Regions from separate parts of the Thermacetogenium phaeum DSM 12270 genome, predicted to be linked through region 1. Evidence: riboswitches for the same ligand, from Rfam matches in the RefSeq annotation. Region 1 holds a riboswitch; each other region holds the start of a gene.
What was found. A riboswitch is a leader RNA that binds a small molecule or an ion and turns the genes downstream of it on or off. The one in region 1 is predicted to bind molybdenum cofactor.

Region 1 (4,923 bases):
ATCCACATCCGGCCGGTTTCGATTGCCCGGGCTACCCGGAGGGCACGGTTGATGTCCTTCGTCCAGACGGCCCCACCAAGGCCGTACTCACTATCATTGGCCATAGCTATGACCTCTTCCTCGGTCTTGAACTTGATGACAACGGCAACCGGCCCGAAGATCTCCTCCTGGGCCACTCGCATCTTGTTGTTCACATCCACCAGAAGGGTCGGCCGCATGAAGGCTCCTTTGTCCAGGCCGTTCTCTGTAATTCTGGTGCCACCACAGGCTACTTTGGCTCCTTCCTGTTTGCCGATCTCTACATAGGAAAGGATCTTCTGGAGCTGTCCTTCGTTGATCTGGGAACCCATCTGGGTGTCCTTCTCCCACGGGATACCTACCTTGACCTTGTTAAAGGCAGCTACGGCTTCAGCCAGGAACTTATCATAGATATCCTCGTGGACAAAGACGCGGGAACCGGCGCAACATACCTGGCCCTGGTTGAAGAGAATGCCGATCTGCAAACCTTCAATGGCCTTCTCCCAGGGGCAATCGGGGAAATAGATGTTGGCTGACTTGCCTCCCAGTTCCAGGGTGGCCGGGATCAGCTTTTTCGCTGCCGCTTCTGCAATACTGTAACCCACTTCGGTGGAACCGGTGAAGGCCAGTTTCCGGAAGCCGGGGTGTTCCAGCATGTACCTGCCGGTTGTGGAACCCCGTCCGGTGACCACGTTGACGACCCCCGGAGGCAAAACCTGATCAAGCAGTTTGGCCAGTTCCAGCAGGCTCAGGGATGTAACATTGGATGGTTTGATCACCGTGCAGCAACCGGCCGCCAGAACAGGAGCGATCTTCCAGGCGGCCATCAGCAGAGGAAAGTTCCAGGGGATGATCTGACCTACAACACCGATGGGCTCCCTGAGAATGATGCTCATGGTGTCCTTGTCGATCATCACCGCTTCGCCTTCCTCGGTCCTGATGGCAGCGGCAAAGTAGCGGAAGTGGTCTGAGCTCAAGGGGACATCGATGGTCATGGTCTCCCGGATCGGCTTGCCGTTGTCCATGGTTTCAACCAAGGCCAGCTTTTCGGCGTTCTCATCGATCAAATCCGCGATCTTCAGCAACATGGCGGAACGCTCCTGGGGGCTAACGTCCTTCCAGGTTTCCCAGGCCTTCCAGGCAGCTTTGACCGCCTCATCAACATCTTCCATGCCGGCTTCCACACAGGTGGCCAGCAGCTCACCAGTGGCGGGACAATAGGTGTTGAAAGTCTTGCCCTCCTTACCATCAACCCATTTCCCGTTGATGTAAAGCTTGTAACTGTCATCCATCGGTTTTTTCATTTTAAAAAACCCCCTTTTTAATTTTTTGACCTCGCTCCATTAACCTGCAACCGGCGCTGGCTCCTCTAACCCCTCTTTACCATCACCCCCTTTGGATAGAAACTCTACCAGGGAGACGGGATAAACCCCCTGCAAAAAGGCCATACCGGAAAGAGGTATGGCCCAGCTACTCAAGTTGTAAATCCCCTTTCCATAACGGGAGGTATGTCCGTTTCCAGACATACCCTACAGACCTGCTGCCATAGCCAGTGCCACAGGCGGACAGGTTCGGAGATGATATTTCCTTGGCTGTTGACTTAACTAAGCAATATCCATGCCAGGATATGGTTCCGGCCGGACATGATATCATTCATTAATTCCTACATCCAGCTTGGAGTCCTGAAGGAGACTTTCGCCTTGAATGCCAATAGATGTAAGCTGATTGTCGCGGTGTTGTATAATTTGTGCTACATTCCCCTGACAGGCCGGTACGGTTCCCCGGTGGATTCGGTTCGAAAGTGGTATCTCAATGGAAAAGCCGGAAATTAATTGGTCGGTGGAAGGATTTTCGGGAACATTGTCGAACGAACTTTTGAAAGGAATAGAGAATGAATAATTCTCCGAGCCTGGTGACCTGAAGCCAGCCAGGTATGGTTGCCAGGCCAATGGGTCTGGCGGGAAACCGCCGGGCCTCCCATTACGGAAAGGAGAGCACTATACGCCAGGGGGTATCTGTGCTCTCCTGCACAGATACCCCCTGGATTTATTATTTAAAGCTGTTACTGGCGGCGTTTGCCGGGATACGACCTGTTTCGAGAAACGGGACTTCAGAGGGGGAGGTGGCGTGACGATGCCAAACAACGGAACAGTTTCCCGTAGTATCGCCATAGCGTGGAAGATCTTCGTGAATACTGGCAAGATCCCCGCTACCGTGCGTTCAGAGATAGCGGAGTCCTGGCTGCGTTCCAGGCGGGCTGGTGTTGACCCATGGGATGGCGTCAGCCACCGGGTTTTAAGTGCCGAGCAACTTGAAGCACTGCTTTACAAAAAGAGGAGCTTAATCGACGTTGCCAGGCCTTTTATGACCAATCTCTATCATTTTGTAGCCGGTTCCGGTTTCATCGTTTTGCTGTCCGACGAACAGGGCTTCATCATGGAGGTTATGGGTGACAGTGATATCCTCAAAAATGCCGCAGAATTGAATCTTATCAGGGGAGCCAGTTGGATAGAAGAGGAGACGGGCACAAATGGTCTGGGCACCGCCTTGGCCATCAGAAGGCCAATTCAGGTTTCGGGAGAAGAGCATTATTGTCAGAAGGTGCATGGCTGGACATGCTCAGCGGCGCCAATTTACGATGATGACGGCAGGGTAATCGGCGCCCTTCAGATGTCGGGACCCTCGTTCAAGACTCACCCGCACACCCTGGGCATGGTGGTGGCCGCAGTGGAGGCAATCCGCAGTCAACTCCGTCTTCAGCGGCGGAACAGCGAGCTTGTCCTGCTCAATAACCGGCTGGGCAATATTTTCCATACCGTTTCAGACGGGGTTGTAGTGGTGGACAGGAACGGTCTGATCGAACAGGTTAATCCGGCGGCGGAAAAAATCTTGTCAAAGCCGGACAGCGAGATAAGGGGAGCCATGTTCAAAGAGTTTGTTGAGCGGGACCCGGGTATCGAAGAACTTCTGACGACCGGTAAAAGCTATACCGACAAGGAGGTGATTGTTAACAACAGAACGGGGATTGTCTATTGCCTCTCATCAGGCAAGCCGATTCAGGATGAAAAGGGTGCGATCACCGATGGAGTGATCTTTCTTAACCCCATCAATAAAATCAGAAATCTGGTCAACCGCCTCAGTGGTGCCCAGGCCACTTACACCTTTGCTGACATCATTGGTCGTAACAAGAAGCTTTTAAAGGCTGTGCAACTGGCCAAACTGGCTGCCACCAACGACAGCAATGTGCTGCTGCAGGGGGAGAGCGGCACCGGCAAGGAGGTCTTTGCCCAGGCGATTCATAATGCTAGTTCCCGTAGAAACGGGCCGTTTATCGCGGTGAATTGCGGTGCCATACCCAGAGAACTGATCGGAAGTGAGTTGTTCGGCTATGATGAAGGAGCGTTTACAGGGGCACGGCGGGGTGGCAGGCCCGGTAAATTCGAGCTGGCCTCGGGGGGCACCCTTTTCTTGGATGAGATCGGAGATATGCCCTTGGAACATCAGGTAGCCTTGCTACGGGTACTACAGGACAAAAGAATCACCCGCATCGGCGGAGAAAAGGTGATTGCCGTGGATGTGCGGGTGATTTGTGCCACCAATAAAGACCTGAAACTGGAGGTCGCCAGGGGTAATTTCCGCGAGGACCTCTTTTACAGGCTAAACGTGATCTCAATCTCCCTACCGCCCCTGCGTGAGCGGCGTGAGGATATACCACTTCTTTTTGATGTCTTCTTCGAAGAGATTTGCAAGAAAATGCATGTTGACATCAGGGATGTGGACCCCCGCGTGATTCCTTGCCTCCAGCGGTACCACTGGCCCGGTAATATCCGCGAGTTTCAAAATGTGATAGAGAGGATGGTTAATGTGGCCGCCGGGCAGAGTATCCGTCTGGAACACCTGCCCGAAGAAATTGTCTGCCCACACTCTTCCGGTTTGCAACCAGAGGGGGATGGGGCGCCCCGAGAAACGACCTTGCTCGCCGAGCGAAACAGGATCAAACGACTGCTGGCCGAAAAAGAGCGCCAGGAAATTTCCCTTCTTTTGGTCAAAAATAAGGGGAATCTTAGCAAGGTGGCGCGGGAACTGGGAATTTCCCGTAGTTCCCTCTACAGAAAATTGCGCAAACTTGATATCCTTTCTAAAGGTGACTGAACCATCTCAATGCCCTCAACGCCCCGGTTTGCTTGACACCGGGGGACCGGTGATGCTAAAATTCACTTGTGATTATGCCCGAAAAGTCGCTCGGGAAGGGTTGCCAGAGCGCATCCCTGCAAAGGATGCCACCCTCGAAGATCCCGGCGGAAGGAGGAAGGAAGTTGTTCGCGATAGTGGAAACCGGCGGCAAGCAGTACAAGGTGCGCGAGGGCACCGTGCTGCGGGTGGAAAAGCTGGATGCCGCTCCAGGTGAGGAAGTGGTTTTTGACAGGGTTTTGGCTGTAGAATGTGACGGCGATTTTAAGGTAGGAACCCCCTATGTCCCGGGGGCGCGGGTGACTGCCTTGGTGCGGAGTCAGGGTAAGGCCAAGAAGATACTGGTTTTCAAGTATAAGCCCAAGAAGAACTACCGCCGCCGCAAAGGCCACAGGCAGCTTTACACGGAGGTGGCGATTCAGAAGATCTTCTGCGGCCAGAATGGCGCGGCGGAACCGTCCGGCGGGCAGTCGGGAACAGATGATTGAGGCCTTATTTGTGGAAGGGGAGAGCGGTGAACTGGAAGGGTTTTGCGTCAGGGGGCATGCCGGGTATGCTCCCCCCGGAAGGGACATCGTCTGTGCCGGCGTCTCCGCTCTCGTCCAGACGGCCGTCGCTGCTTTGAAACGGTTTCTTTCCCGGCAACCGGCGGTCATAAGGGACTCCCAGGAGGAGGAAGGCGCCTGTGTGCGGTTGCTGTTGCCCCCGGATTTG
Region 2 (4,923 bases), 900 kb from region 1:
GAGCAGATCAAAGATAGTGGTCTTATAATACATCACGCATCCTGGCAATCCCATAATTGGTATCTCATCTAAATAGGCCACAAGCATCATGGCACCCGGTAAAACGGGGGCACCATAGGAGACAATTTTTGCTCCTGTCTGTTTGATGCCTTTAGGAGTAACATCATCTGGATCGACCGACATGCCGCCGGATGTCATAATCAGGTTTGCTCCCCGGGAAATCATTTCTCTGACAGCGGCAGCTATTCGTTCCGCATCGTCCGGCACTATTACCTGACTAATCACTTCACTACCATAATCTTCAACCTTCTTTTTTATTACCGGGGAGAAACGATCTTTGATGCGCCCGTAATAAACCTCATTACCGGTTATAACCATGCCTACCCGATACTTCCTGAACGGCAGCACAGAAATAACTTTCTTCCCTCTTGCTATTTCCTCAGCTTGTCTTAATTTTTCGTTTTCTATCATCAAGGGAACGACACGTACTCCTGCCACCACATCCCCTTTTTTAACAGGTCTGTTGTTGTTTCTGGTTGCAATCACCATATCGTCGATCAAATTGATCTGAAACAGCAGATCTTCATCAATATTACACATACCATCATGTTCAGCCACCAGATGAACCTTACCCTCGGCAGGTTCAGTTAAAGAGACTCCTTCCCCTCTTACAGCCTGTGCCAACCGCATCCCCGCTTCATCTTCGTGCACTTCATCACCGTTCTTCGTATCCCACACGTAGATTCGATCTTTTCCCAAACTCAAAAGCATGGGAACATCTTCAGGCCGGATAATGTGCCCTTTCTTGAATGCCCTGCCTTTGAATTCACCAGGAACGATCTTCGTGATGTCATGGCACAATACCATTCCTACCGATTCTTCAACCCTTACCGTCTTCATTTTCTGAACCCCCTTTTGGGTAAAAGGCTCATTAATTGCTATCGTAAGCTGCGATATACCGCCTGATTTCATTAACAACCCCGTCGATATCATCCAGTTGATATTGCGGAACATCGAGGTCATCCCAGACCACATCGCTGACAATCGCCAGCAGTTCGTCGGGGGAGCAGAGCCGCTCTTTATGCACTTCCGATCTGTAGACCTCGATCTTCGGCTTGTCGCCGCTCTTATAGCCTTCGGTAAGCACGATATCTACCCCGGGAAGCATTGCAACAATTTCATCAAGGCTCTTTTCCTTTGAAACTTTTTCGATCATGGCCATCTTTTCAGAGGAGGAGATCACCACCACATCGGCCCCTGCCTGGGCCATCCTCCAGGTGTCCTTTCCCGGCTTATCCATATCGAATCGATGGGCATCGTGCTTGATGGCAGCCACCCTAATTCCATCTTCCTTCAGCCTCTTGATAACCTTTTCCAACAGCGTTGTTTTACCTGCACCAGACTTACCCACAATGGAAATTACCGGTTTATCTTTTTTCACTGCGCCTAACCCTCCTGATTATTATTCAACATTTTCGGTTATCTTCCAGAGATCCATCCGTATTCTGCCGCATCATGAGCGACCAGTAATCCTCGGGGGTATTCAAATTGTAGAACAACTCCTCGGGGTTGCCGATTCTTTCGATCTCATCCCTCCCCACCGTTAAAACGCGGACCTGAGGGTAGAACATAATTACTGTTCTCAATCCAGCCTTCAAGCAGTTTTCAATAGGTTCGATACAGCCTTTTGAATAAACCGCGCAAAGAGGTTCACCATAACCATCTATTTGAGGAACAACCACATCGTAACCGGGGCAGATTTCTAAAAGATATTTCGCCAGTTCTGCCTTAAACAGGGGCATATCACAGCCGATAACGAAAGCGTATTGGTGTTTGACCCGCTTCAGCCCGGCGTGGATCCCGGCCAGCGGCCCCATACCGGGGTAAAGGTCCGGAACCTCAACGACCCCGGGAATGCTGTATTTAGAGGTGTTGTTGCTGGCTATAACGATTTCATTCACGACCTTCCGCAGCTCATTCACAGTCCGCTCTATCAGCGTTTGCCGTTCGTACACCATGAGAGACTTGTCCGTGCCCATACGCGAACTGCAGCCGCCGGCCAGGATTATCCCGCTTGCTTCCATTTGACAGCTCCTCTCAGCTCAACTACCCATTAGAATCCGTTAGAATACCGGCCAAGTCACCGGACGCATCTTTTATCCCTCAGAGCAATAAAAAATGTGCGCCTGTATGGAGGTAGAAAAATATGCAGGAGCACATTTAAAACCTATTTTTCTACTTTCCATAACAGGGAGGCTGCAAGATTTCTCCTACAACCCTGTGGGGTCTTAAGCCCCAGGCCTCGCCCCCATAGCACTGCCTTAGGAAAGCGGGCTCGTAGAAAATATCCTATTCAATTTTCAGTACTTTCATATGTTTGCGCAAAAAACTTATCGCAAGATCTATGCCAAAAAACAGCCATCTCAAAAAGTGCTTATTTATCGGATTTTTTAAATTCCTTTTGCAGGTTTCCATCCAACACGGTCTCAAAATGGTATTCTAAAGTTTCAAATTTGTAGAGGAAGCAGTTACGATATAATGGACCCAAGATTTTAGACCCCATCTTCCGCACCCTACCATATCATTAGGAAATATTTTTAAAATATAGATTTCTTAATCCTAATAACCAGTTATTGACATGCAGAGAGAGCGGGCTACACCATTGATTTACTGCAAGATAAGATAGCCAACCGGCCAAAAGGTTGAAAAAAAACAGGGCGCTCATGAAATTCGGTTCAAGCGTCCCGTTTCAAAATAAAATAGTCCTGATATTCATCCATCTGTTTCCAGCAGCGAACCATACCCGTCAGGTGGCCCGGCTTGCGTCACGCCATCTCCTTGCCTGCCTCAGCGCCCGGGGTGAGATTGTAAATCTGCAATACGTCAACGATCAGCGCTGCTTTGGGAGTTAGCTGCGGCATCGTCGATTTTACAATCTGGACTCCTTCATCAAAAATCTCACCGGATGTCTCAAAGTGCGCTGTCCCTTTAAACTGGTAGCCTTTGAGCGTTTCCATGTCCCATACGGCAACTGCCACATTGGGGTTAGCTTCAATATTTGCCCTGGTCTTCTTCATAAAAACATCCACCAGCAAAATCTGACTTTCAGAGATCAATTTACCAAAAGCGACGGCAACAACATTCGGTATTCCATCTTTGGTTGCAGTTGCCAGTGCCCATCCCCTGGTTTTAGATGCTACTTCTTTTATTTCCTCGGTAATTTTAGGCATTCGAAATCACCCCCTTGTAGTATAAGTAACAGGTTAACGCTGTTCGCGTCACTCTTTTTAGTTGTTCGACCAGGTTCAAAGCAAAATCCATGCCAGACAGACAACATCTCAAAAGGTTGAGAAAAACAGAGCTCATGAAACCCGGCTTTAAGCATCCCGTTTCAAAATAAAAATACAGTATCAGAATGGGTAAAGTTAAAGGTCTCCGTTACCTGTACAAACTGGCCGTAAAGGCATGTCGGGCATCCGGAGCAATAAATCCAGTAGGGCAGATACGCCGGCATGCTCTGCAGCGCCCACAACCAACTTCCTCGCTGCCTCCTGGAACCAGCCCTACCCGCAGGTTTTTCCCTCTCCCCAAAAAAGTAAGGCGGCTCTTACCAATTTTCTCGCAAATCCTAACGCAGAGCCCGCACAGGATACATCCCGCTCCAAGAGGGCTGTCCTGACCCTCGGTGGTAACCCCCGAACTGCCGGGCTTCCGGATCGATTCTTCATCCGCTGCCCCTTCTCGTACCAGAGCAATCAACATTTCCTCTACTTCTTTCCTGGGGAACGGTCCGCGATGCAAAAGCAGCCGAGCCGCCCAAGAAGCGGCAGTACAAAACCCCGGTAGAAAGAGCCATCTTTGCCATGGCAGCGAACCGCGCCCTTGACCCCATGTCCAAGCGCGGAGTGGAAGAATGGGTGAAAGAGGACGTGGTGATCCCGGGCGTAGAGGAAATACCCCTGCAGCAGCTCTACCGGGCGATGAACTTTCTTCTGGAGAACGAAGCCGAACTGCAGAAGCAGGTTTATTACTCCGTGGCCAACCTGCTCAACCTGGAAGTAGACATCCTTTACTTCGACACCACCTCCACCTACTTTGAGATCGAGGACGAAGATGGGGATGGTGGACTGCGGCGCCGGGGGCACTCCAAGGACCACCGACCGGACCTGCCGCAGGCCGTGATCGGCCTGGCCGTCACCAGGGACGGCATCCCGGTGCGCTGCTGGGTATGGCCGGGCAACACCGCCGACATCTCTGTGGTCGAACAGGTAAAGAAGGACCTCATAGGCTGGAAGCTGGGCCGGGTCATCACCGTGCTGGACCGGGGGTTCAACTCCGAAGACAACCTGCGCTGTCTGCAGCGGGCGGGCGGCCACTACATAGCCGGGGAGAAGCTGCGCAGCGGCAAGGAAAATACCGTGCAAGCCTTAAAGCGGGGAGGCCGCTACCAGACGGTGCGGGACAACCTGGAAGTCAAGGAGATCGTCGTCGGAAACGGCGAGGCCAGGGAGCGCTACATCCTGGTGCGCAACCCCGAAGAGGCTGCCCGGGACAAAGCCAGGCGGGAAAAAATTATCAAGGAACTGGAGGAACAGCTTCCCCTTATCAAAACCCATGCCAAAGCAGTCTGCGAACTCATGGCCCACCCGGTCTACGGCCGCTACCTGAAGGTGGACTCCCGCAGCCTGCCGAAGATCGACCGGGCCAAGATCAGGGAAGAAGAAAAACTCGACGGCAAATACCTGCTGCGCACCTCGGACGACACCCTCTCCGCCGAAGATGTCGCCCTGGGCTACAAACAGCTGCTGCTGGTGGAAGACGCCTTTCGTACCCTTAAGTCCCGGTTGGAGCTGCGCCCGGTCTACCACCGCCTGGAAGACCGCATCCGCGCCCATGTGCTCCTCTGCTGGCTAACTGTCGAAC
Region 3 (4,923 bases), 860 kb from region 1:
CGTAGCTGCGGCCGGAGCCTTGGCTGGGTGCGGAGAGAAAGAGCCTTCAACTTCCGGCGGTGCGAAAGCCGAAAAGGAGGCCAGATACAGCTTTGAAGTTCCGCCGGAACCGATTCCGGCAAAGAACATCAAAAAGACTTTAGAGGCCGATGTCGTTGTTGTCGGTGCCGGACTGTCCGGTCTGTCGGCCGCCGTCCGCGCCAGGGAAAAGGGGGCGAAAGTCATCGTAATCGAGAAGGGCTCGAGCTGGACCGGTCGCGGCGGCCATTTCGGGGTCGCTGAATCCCGGGTTATGAAAAAGATGGGGATCGTCAATGACAAAAAAGAGATCGCCAGGGCTTGGATCGCCCAGTGCGGCAACAGGGCCAACGAAGAGCTGGTCTGGCTTTTTCTCAACAGGAGCGGCGAAGCCATGGACTGGCTGCTTGACAAAGCCGAGGCGGCGAATCTGACAGTAGGTATTCTGGACGCCTATTACAAAGGGCCGACGTATAGGGAATACCCCGGTACCCATATGTTCCTCGGCGGGCCGATGATGAAAGAAGGCAAAGAGCCGGGGCAGGACGTCAGCCTGCTCCTCTACAATGAAGCCAAGAGGCTAGGTGTTGAGTTCTACTTCAAGACACCCGGTGAGCAGCTGGTGAAAGAAGGCAATCGGGTGGTAGGAGTTATTGCCAAAGCTGAGGACGGCTACTACCGTTTCAACGCCTCTAAGGGGGTAGTCCTGGCAACCGGAGATATCGGTGGCGACAAGGAGATGTGTGAGGCTCTTGCGCCATTGGCCCTCAAGGCCAACGGATCTCAGTATTACCCGGTCGGACAAAACACGGGGGACGGGCACAAAATGGGTCTCTGGGTAGGCGGCACCTTTGAGGACCCGCCATTCGCAGCCGTGATCCATCCTCAGGCGTTCTCCTGGCTGAGCTATTTCTTCCTCTTTGTGAACCAGCAGGGGAAGCGCTTTATGAACGAAGATACCTGGGTGCAGGCCAAGTCGCTGGGTGCCATGAGGCAGCCGGGAAAAGGCCCGTGGGCATTCGTCATCTTCGATTCCAAGTGGCCGGAAGAGGTTGCGGCGAGTCTCCCGATAGGGGGCGGCATGTTCTGGGATTCCATGGGCCGGCTCGTCGGCCAGAAGTGGACACCGGATGCCGACCGCAAGACCATTGAGGGCTATATCGAAGGGGGCAAGATCGGCTGGATGGCCGATACTATTGAGGAGCTTGCCGGGAAGATCGGGGTTCCTGCTGAGAATCTCAAAGCCACCGTGGAGCGCTACAATGAGCTTGCCAGAGCTAAAAACGACGTCGACTTCGGCAAGCGCTCCGAGCTGTTGACGACGATCGAAAAGCCGCCTTATTATGCCCTCAAATTCGGAGGCGCCCTCCTGGTGGTTACGGGAGGCCTGAACGTGGACGTCAAGTTGCGGGTCCTAGATAAAGATCATAACCCGATTCCCGGGCTTTACGCAGTCGGCAACGTTTCAGGTGGTCTATACGGTGTAGACTATCCGACCACGATCCCCGGCAACAGCCATGGGAGAGCGCTCACCTGGGGTTATTTGGTCGGATCTACGGTGATGGAAGGGTAAAAATGAGAGCAGCCCGCTTTAAAGAATAGAGGAAGTCTTTAAAAGCGACGCCGATCTGGCGAAAATAACTTCGAAATAAACAGAAAGGTGGCTTTCGGCCATCCTTGTTGGAAGGGGATGTAGATTGGCTGTGGAAGTGAAAAATAGCGAAAGTCAGGCAAAGAAAAGAGCATTTCTAACGCCGAAAAGGATCCTGATAGTTGTTGGTGTAGTGCTGGCTTTGGGTGTGGTCGGAGCGATCGCCTTGAATCAGCTCAGCAAAAACCCGGCATTTTGCGGCACCTGCCATATCATCAAGCCGTACTATGAGAGCTGGAAGAACAGCAACCTGCTCGCCAACAAACACGCCGCTCAGGGTGTCGAGTGTCTGGACTGCCACCACAAGAGCTATCTGGAAAAAGCCCAGGAGGGCATCAACTACATAACGGGCAACTACTCGGAGCCGCTGGAGAAGTTGACGTTCACGAGGGAGCAGTGCCTGGAGTGCCACGAAGAGGATTATGAGCAGGCGGTGGCTGCCACCGAATTTGAGGAATCAAACCCTCACGATTCTCACATGGGCGAGATAGAGTGCACCCAGTGCCATCAGATGCACGACAAATCCAAGGTGATGTGCTCCCAGTGCCACACCTTTAGCTGGTTCGAAGAACTCGATGACAGCTGGGAGATTGAAAGCTGAGGCAGGGCGTCAAAGCCGGAGCTCAAGCCCTCCAAAACCAGAAGTCTAAAATTTAAAAGCCAGTCTCTTTTTGGGCTGGCTTTTTTTATTTTGAAACACCCCCTTAACTCTCGTAGCCGCGCCTTAAACCGCCGGAATCCGGTTGATATCAGGTTTTTTCGAGAGAGGGTGGAGACCATCCTGGCTGGCATGTTTATTGCTATAAATAATAGGCGATTGAAGGTGTTGCTCCGGCGGAAGATTACCGGCGAGTGGCGGTTTGCTGGTAAGTAAAGATCTCTGACATTGATAATTTCATAATGATACTGTATCTCCGAGTCGTTATTGCCTAAAGACGCGCCGGCGTCCATGGCATTTCGACCTGGGCAACCACGGGGTATATTGAGAAATCGATATGCCTACCATGTTTGTAAAGGAGATTCAGGGATTTGGGAAGATATCCTGGTGTCCTTTACACCAGGATTTTTTGTTCCAGGAGGCTTTTTTGAATGCAACCTGTCCTTTTGTGCAGAATAATGCGGCTCAAGACGACAACCGTCTGGTGGAATTATTTGCTGCTGTTCATAACGCTGCTGGCACTGATATTTATTTCACTGCTTTTAGGAAGATATCCGATTACACCCGAACAGATCGTAGGGATTCTGAAAGCCGAACTGTTTTTTAGCGATCGGGCTGTACCTGATACGGTGAGCACCGTCTTTATGGAGATACGCCTGCCGCGGATTATAGCTGCCCTGCTGATTGGAGCGGCATTATCCGTTTCGGGAGCTGTCTACCAGGGGACCTTTAAGAACCCGATGGTATCCCCGGACATACTGGGGGCGTCGGCGGGAGCGGGTTTTGGGGCTGCCCTGGCGATCCTTTGCTCATGGGGCATGAAAGGAATTCACATTGCCTCCTTCGTCTGCGGACTGCTGGCCGTATTCCTGACCTATTTTATAAGCACCCGGATCAAGAGCGGGGATTCGAGTCTGATACTGGTGCTCACAGGAATTTTTGTGGGGACGGTTTTCTCCTCCCTGATCTCCTTGTTCAAAGCCGTAGCCGACCCCTACAATAAGCTCCCTGCAATCACATACTGGCTGATGGGAAGCCTGGTATCGATAAAGTGGAGCAGCATAAAACTGATGATCTTACCCGTACTCACAAGCTCCATAGTGCTGTACCTGGTCCGCTGGCACTTAAACATAATCTCTTTTGGGGACGAAGAGGCACAGGCGCTGGGAGTGGACACGGGCAAGTTAAGGATAATCGTTATCCTGTGCGCCACCCTGTTAACCACCTCGGCGGTTTCGGTCAGCGGGATGATCGGCTGGGTGGGACTGGTCATACCCCATCTGGCCAGAGCCCTTATAGGGCCGGACTACCAGAACCTGTTGCCGGTCTCAATCTTAGTAGGGGGCTCCTTTCTCCTGCTGGTGGACACCATGGCTCGCTCCTTACTGCCGATGGAAATACCCTTGGGCATCTTAACCTCATTAATAGGAGCGCCATTTTTCCTATACCTATTAACAAAAACAAGGAAGGGTTGGAGATGAAACTAAAACTGCAGGACCTTGCCTTTGCGTATGAAAAGAACAACGAAGTGCTGCGCGGCGTGACCCTGGAAGTAGAATCAGGAGAAGTCCTCTGTCTGTTAGGTCCAAACGGAGCCGGGAAGACGACCCTCTTTAAAAGCATCTTGGGCTTACTGAAGCCGTCGAAGGGGAAAGTACTCATTGACGGCAAAGACGTTCGCGATTACCCCCGAAAAGAACTGGCGCATTACCTGGGCTATGTACCGCAGAACCACATACCGCCGTTCCCCTTCCGGGTGCTCGAAGTGGTACTCATGGGGAGGACGGCCCACATCAACAACTTTGCCGTGCCTTCGACCGTAGACGTCGAAATCGCCCGGGAAGCCATGAGGCGCTTGAACATCGGCCACCTGGAAAACAGAAACTACGCTGAAATAAGCGGAGGCGAGAGGCAGTTGGTCCTGATTGCCCGTGCTTTGGCCCAAAAGCCGGGGATTCTGGTTTTGGACGAACCCACATCCAACCTGGATTTCGGAAATCAGCTGCGCATCCTAAGACACATCAAAAGATTGGCCGAAAGCGGACTGACCGTAGTGATGTCCTCCCACTTTCCCGAACACGCCTTCTATTGCGGCAGCAAAGTGGCGGTAATGCAAAAGGGGCGGATTATCCATGTGGGCAGGCCGGAGGAGGTGATCACCGGACAAAATCTAAAGGAAATTTACGGAGTCGAGGTTGAGGTTGCCGAAATAGAAAGGAAAGGGATCAACTACCGGGTATGCATTCCTTCGGTTGTCTAAAGCCCCGAGCAGGCGCAAGCGCAGCAGGATTGCGTCTGGCGGCCGGACGAACTTTTGAGAATTAATTGCAAGGGATGTGAGATCGAATGATGAAAAAGATAATTGCCGTTCTTTGCTGTCTGGTTATTATCTTATCGGCCGCAGGATGCGGTGAAAAGACAGGAAACGGGAACAGCAGTGCCGGCAGCGAGGAAAATGTCAGTGTGGTTGACATGGCCGGGCGAACGGTAACTGTTCCCAAGAAAATAAACAAGGTGTTTTCGACTTCTGCAGCCGGCGCTATTTTTATCTATTCTCTGGCACCGGAGAAGCTGGCAGGATGGAATAACGAACTGC

Region 2: another riboswitch for molybdenum cofactor. It lies ahead of mobA (molybdenum cofactor guanylyltransferase); the one in region 1 lies ahead of TPH_RS10735 (sigma-54-dependent Fis family transcriptional regulator).
Region 3: another riboswitch for molybdenum cofactor. It lies ahead of TPH_RS00615 (FecCD family ABC transporter permease); the one in region 1 lies ahead of TPH_RS10735 (sigma-54-dependent Fis family transcriptional regulator).

The regions. Positions count from the first base shown of each region.
Region 1 covers NC_018870.1:2,187,147-2,192,069, reverse strand. Annotated here, with positions in the region: gene TPH_RS10750 (aldehyde dehydrogenase family protein) at 1-1,322, opposite strand, end outside; gene TPH_RS16230 (hypothetical protein) at 1,362-1,496, opposite strand; molybdenum cofactor riboswitch at 1,490-1,607, opposite strand; molybdenum cofactor riboswitch at 1,908-2,027, shown strand; gene TPH_RS10735 (sigma-54-dependent Fis family transcriptional regulator) at 2,152-4,170, shown strand; gene rplU (50S ribosomal protein L21) at 4,335-4,697, shown strand; gene TPH_RS10725 (ribosomal-processing cysteine protease Prp) at 4,690-4,923, shown strand, end outside.
Region 2 covers NC_018870.1:144,172-149,094, reverse strand. Annotated here, with positions in the region: gene TPH_RS00780 (molybdopterin-binding protein) at 1-900, opposite strand, end outside; gene mobB (molybdopterin-guanine dinucleotide biosynthesis protein B) at 932-1,441, opposite strand; gene mobA (molybdenum cofactor guanylyltransferase) at 1,467-2,084, opposite strand; molybdenum cofactor riboswitch at 2,220-2,353, opposite strand; gene TPH_RS00765 (pyridoxamine 5'-phosphate oxidase family protein) at 2,826-3,230, opposite strand; gene TPH_RS00760 (hypothetical protein) at 3,439-3,762, opposite strand; gene TPH_RS00755 (IS1634 family transposase) at 3,720-4,923, shown strand, end outside.
Region 3 covers NC_018870.1:108,441-113,363, forward strand. Annotated here, with positions in the region: gene TPH_RS00605 (FAD-dependent oxidoreductase) at 1-1,591, shown strand, start outside; gene TPH_RS00610 (cytochrome c3 family protein) at 1,722-2,270, shown strand; molybdenum cofactor riboswitch at 2,570-2,704, shown strand; gene TPH_RS00615 (FecCD family ABC transporter permease) at 2,759-3,808, shown strand; gene TPH_RS00620 (ABC transporter ATP-binding protein) at 3,805-4,587, shown strand; gene TPH_RS00625 (ABC transporter substrate-binding protein) at 4,674-4,923, shown strand, end outside.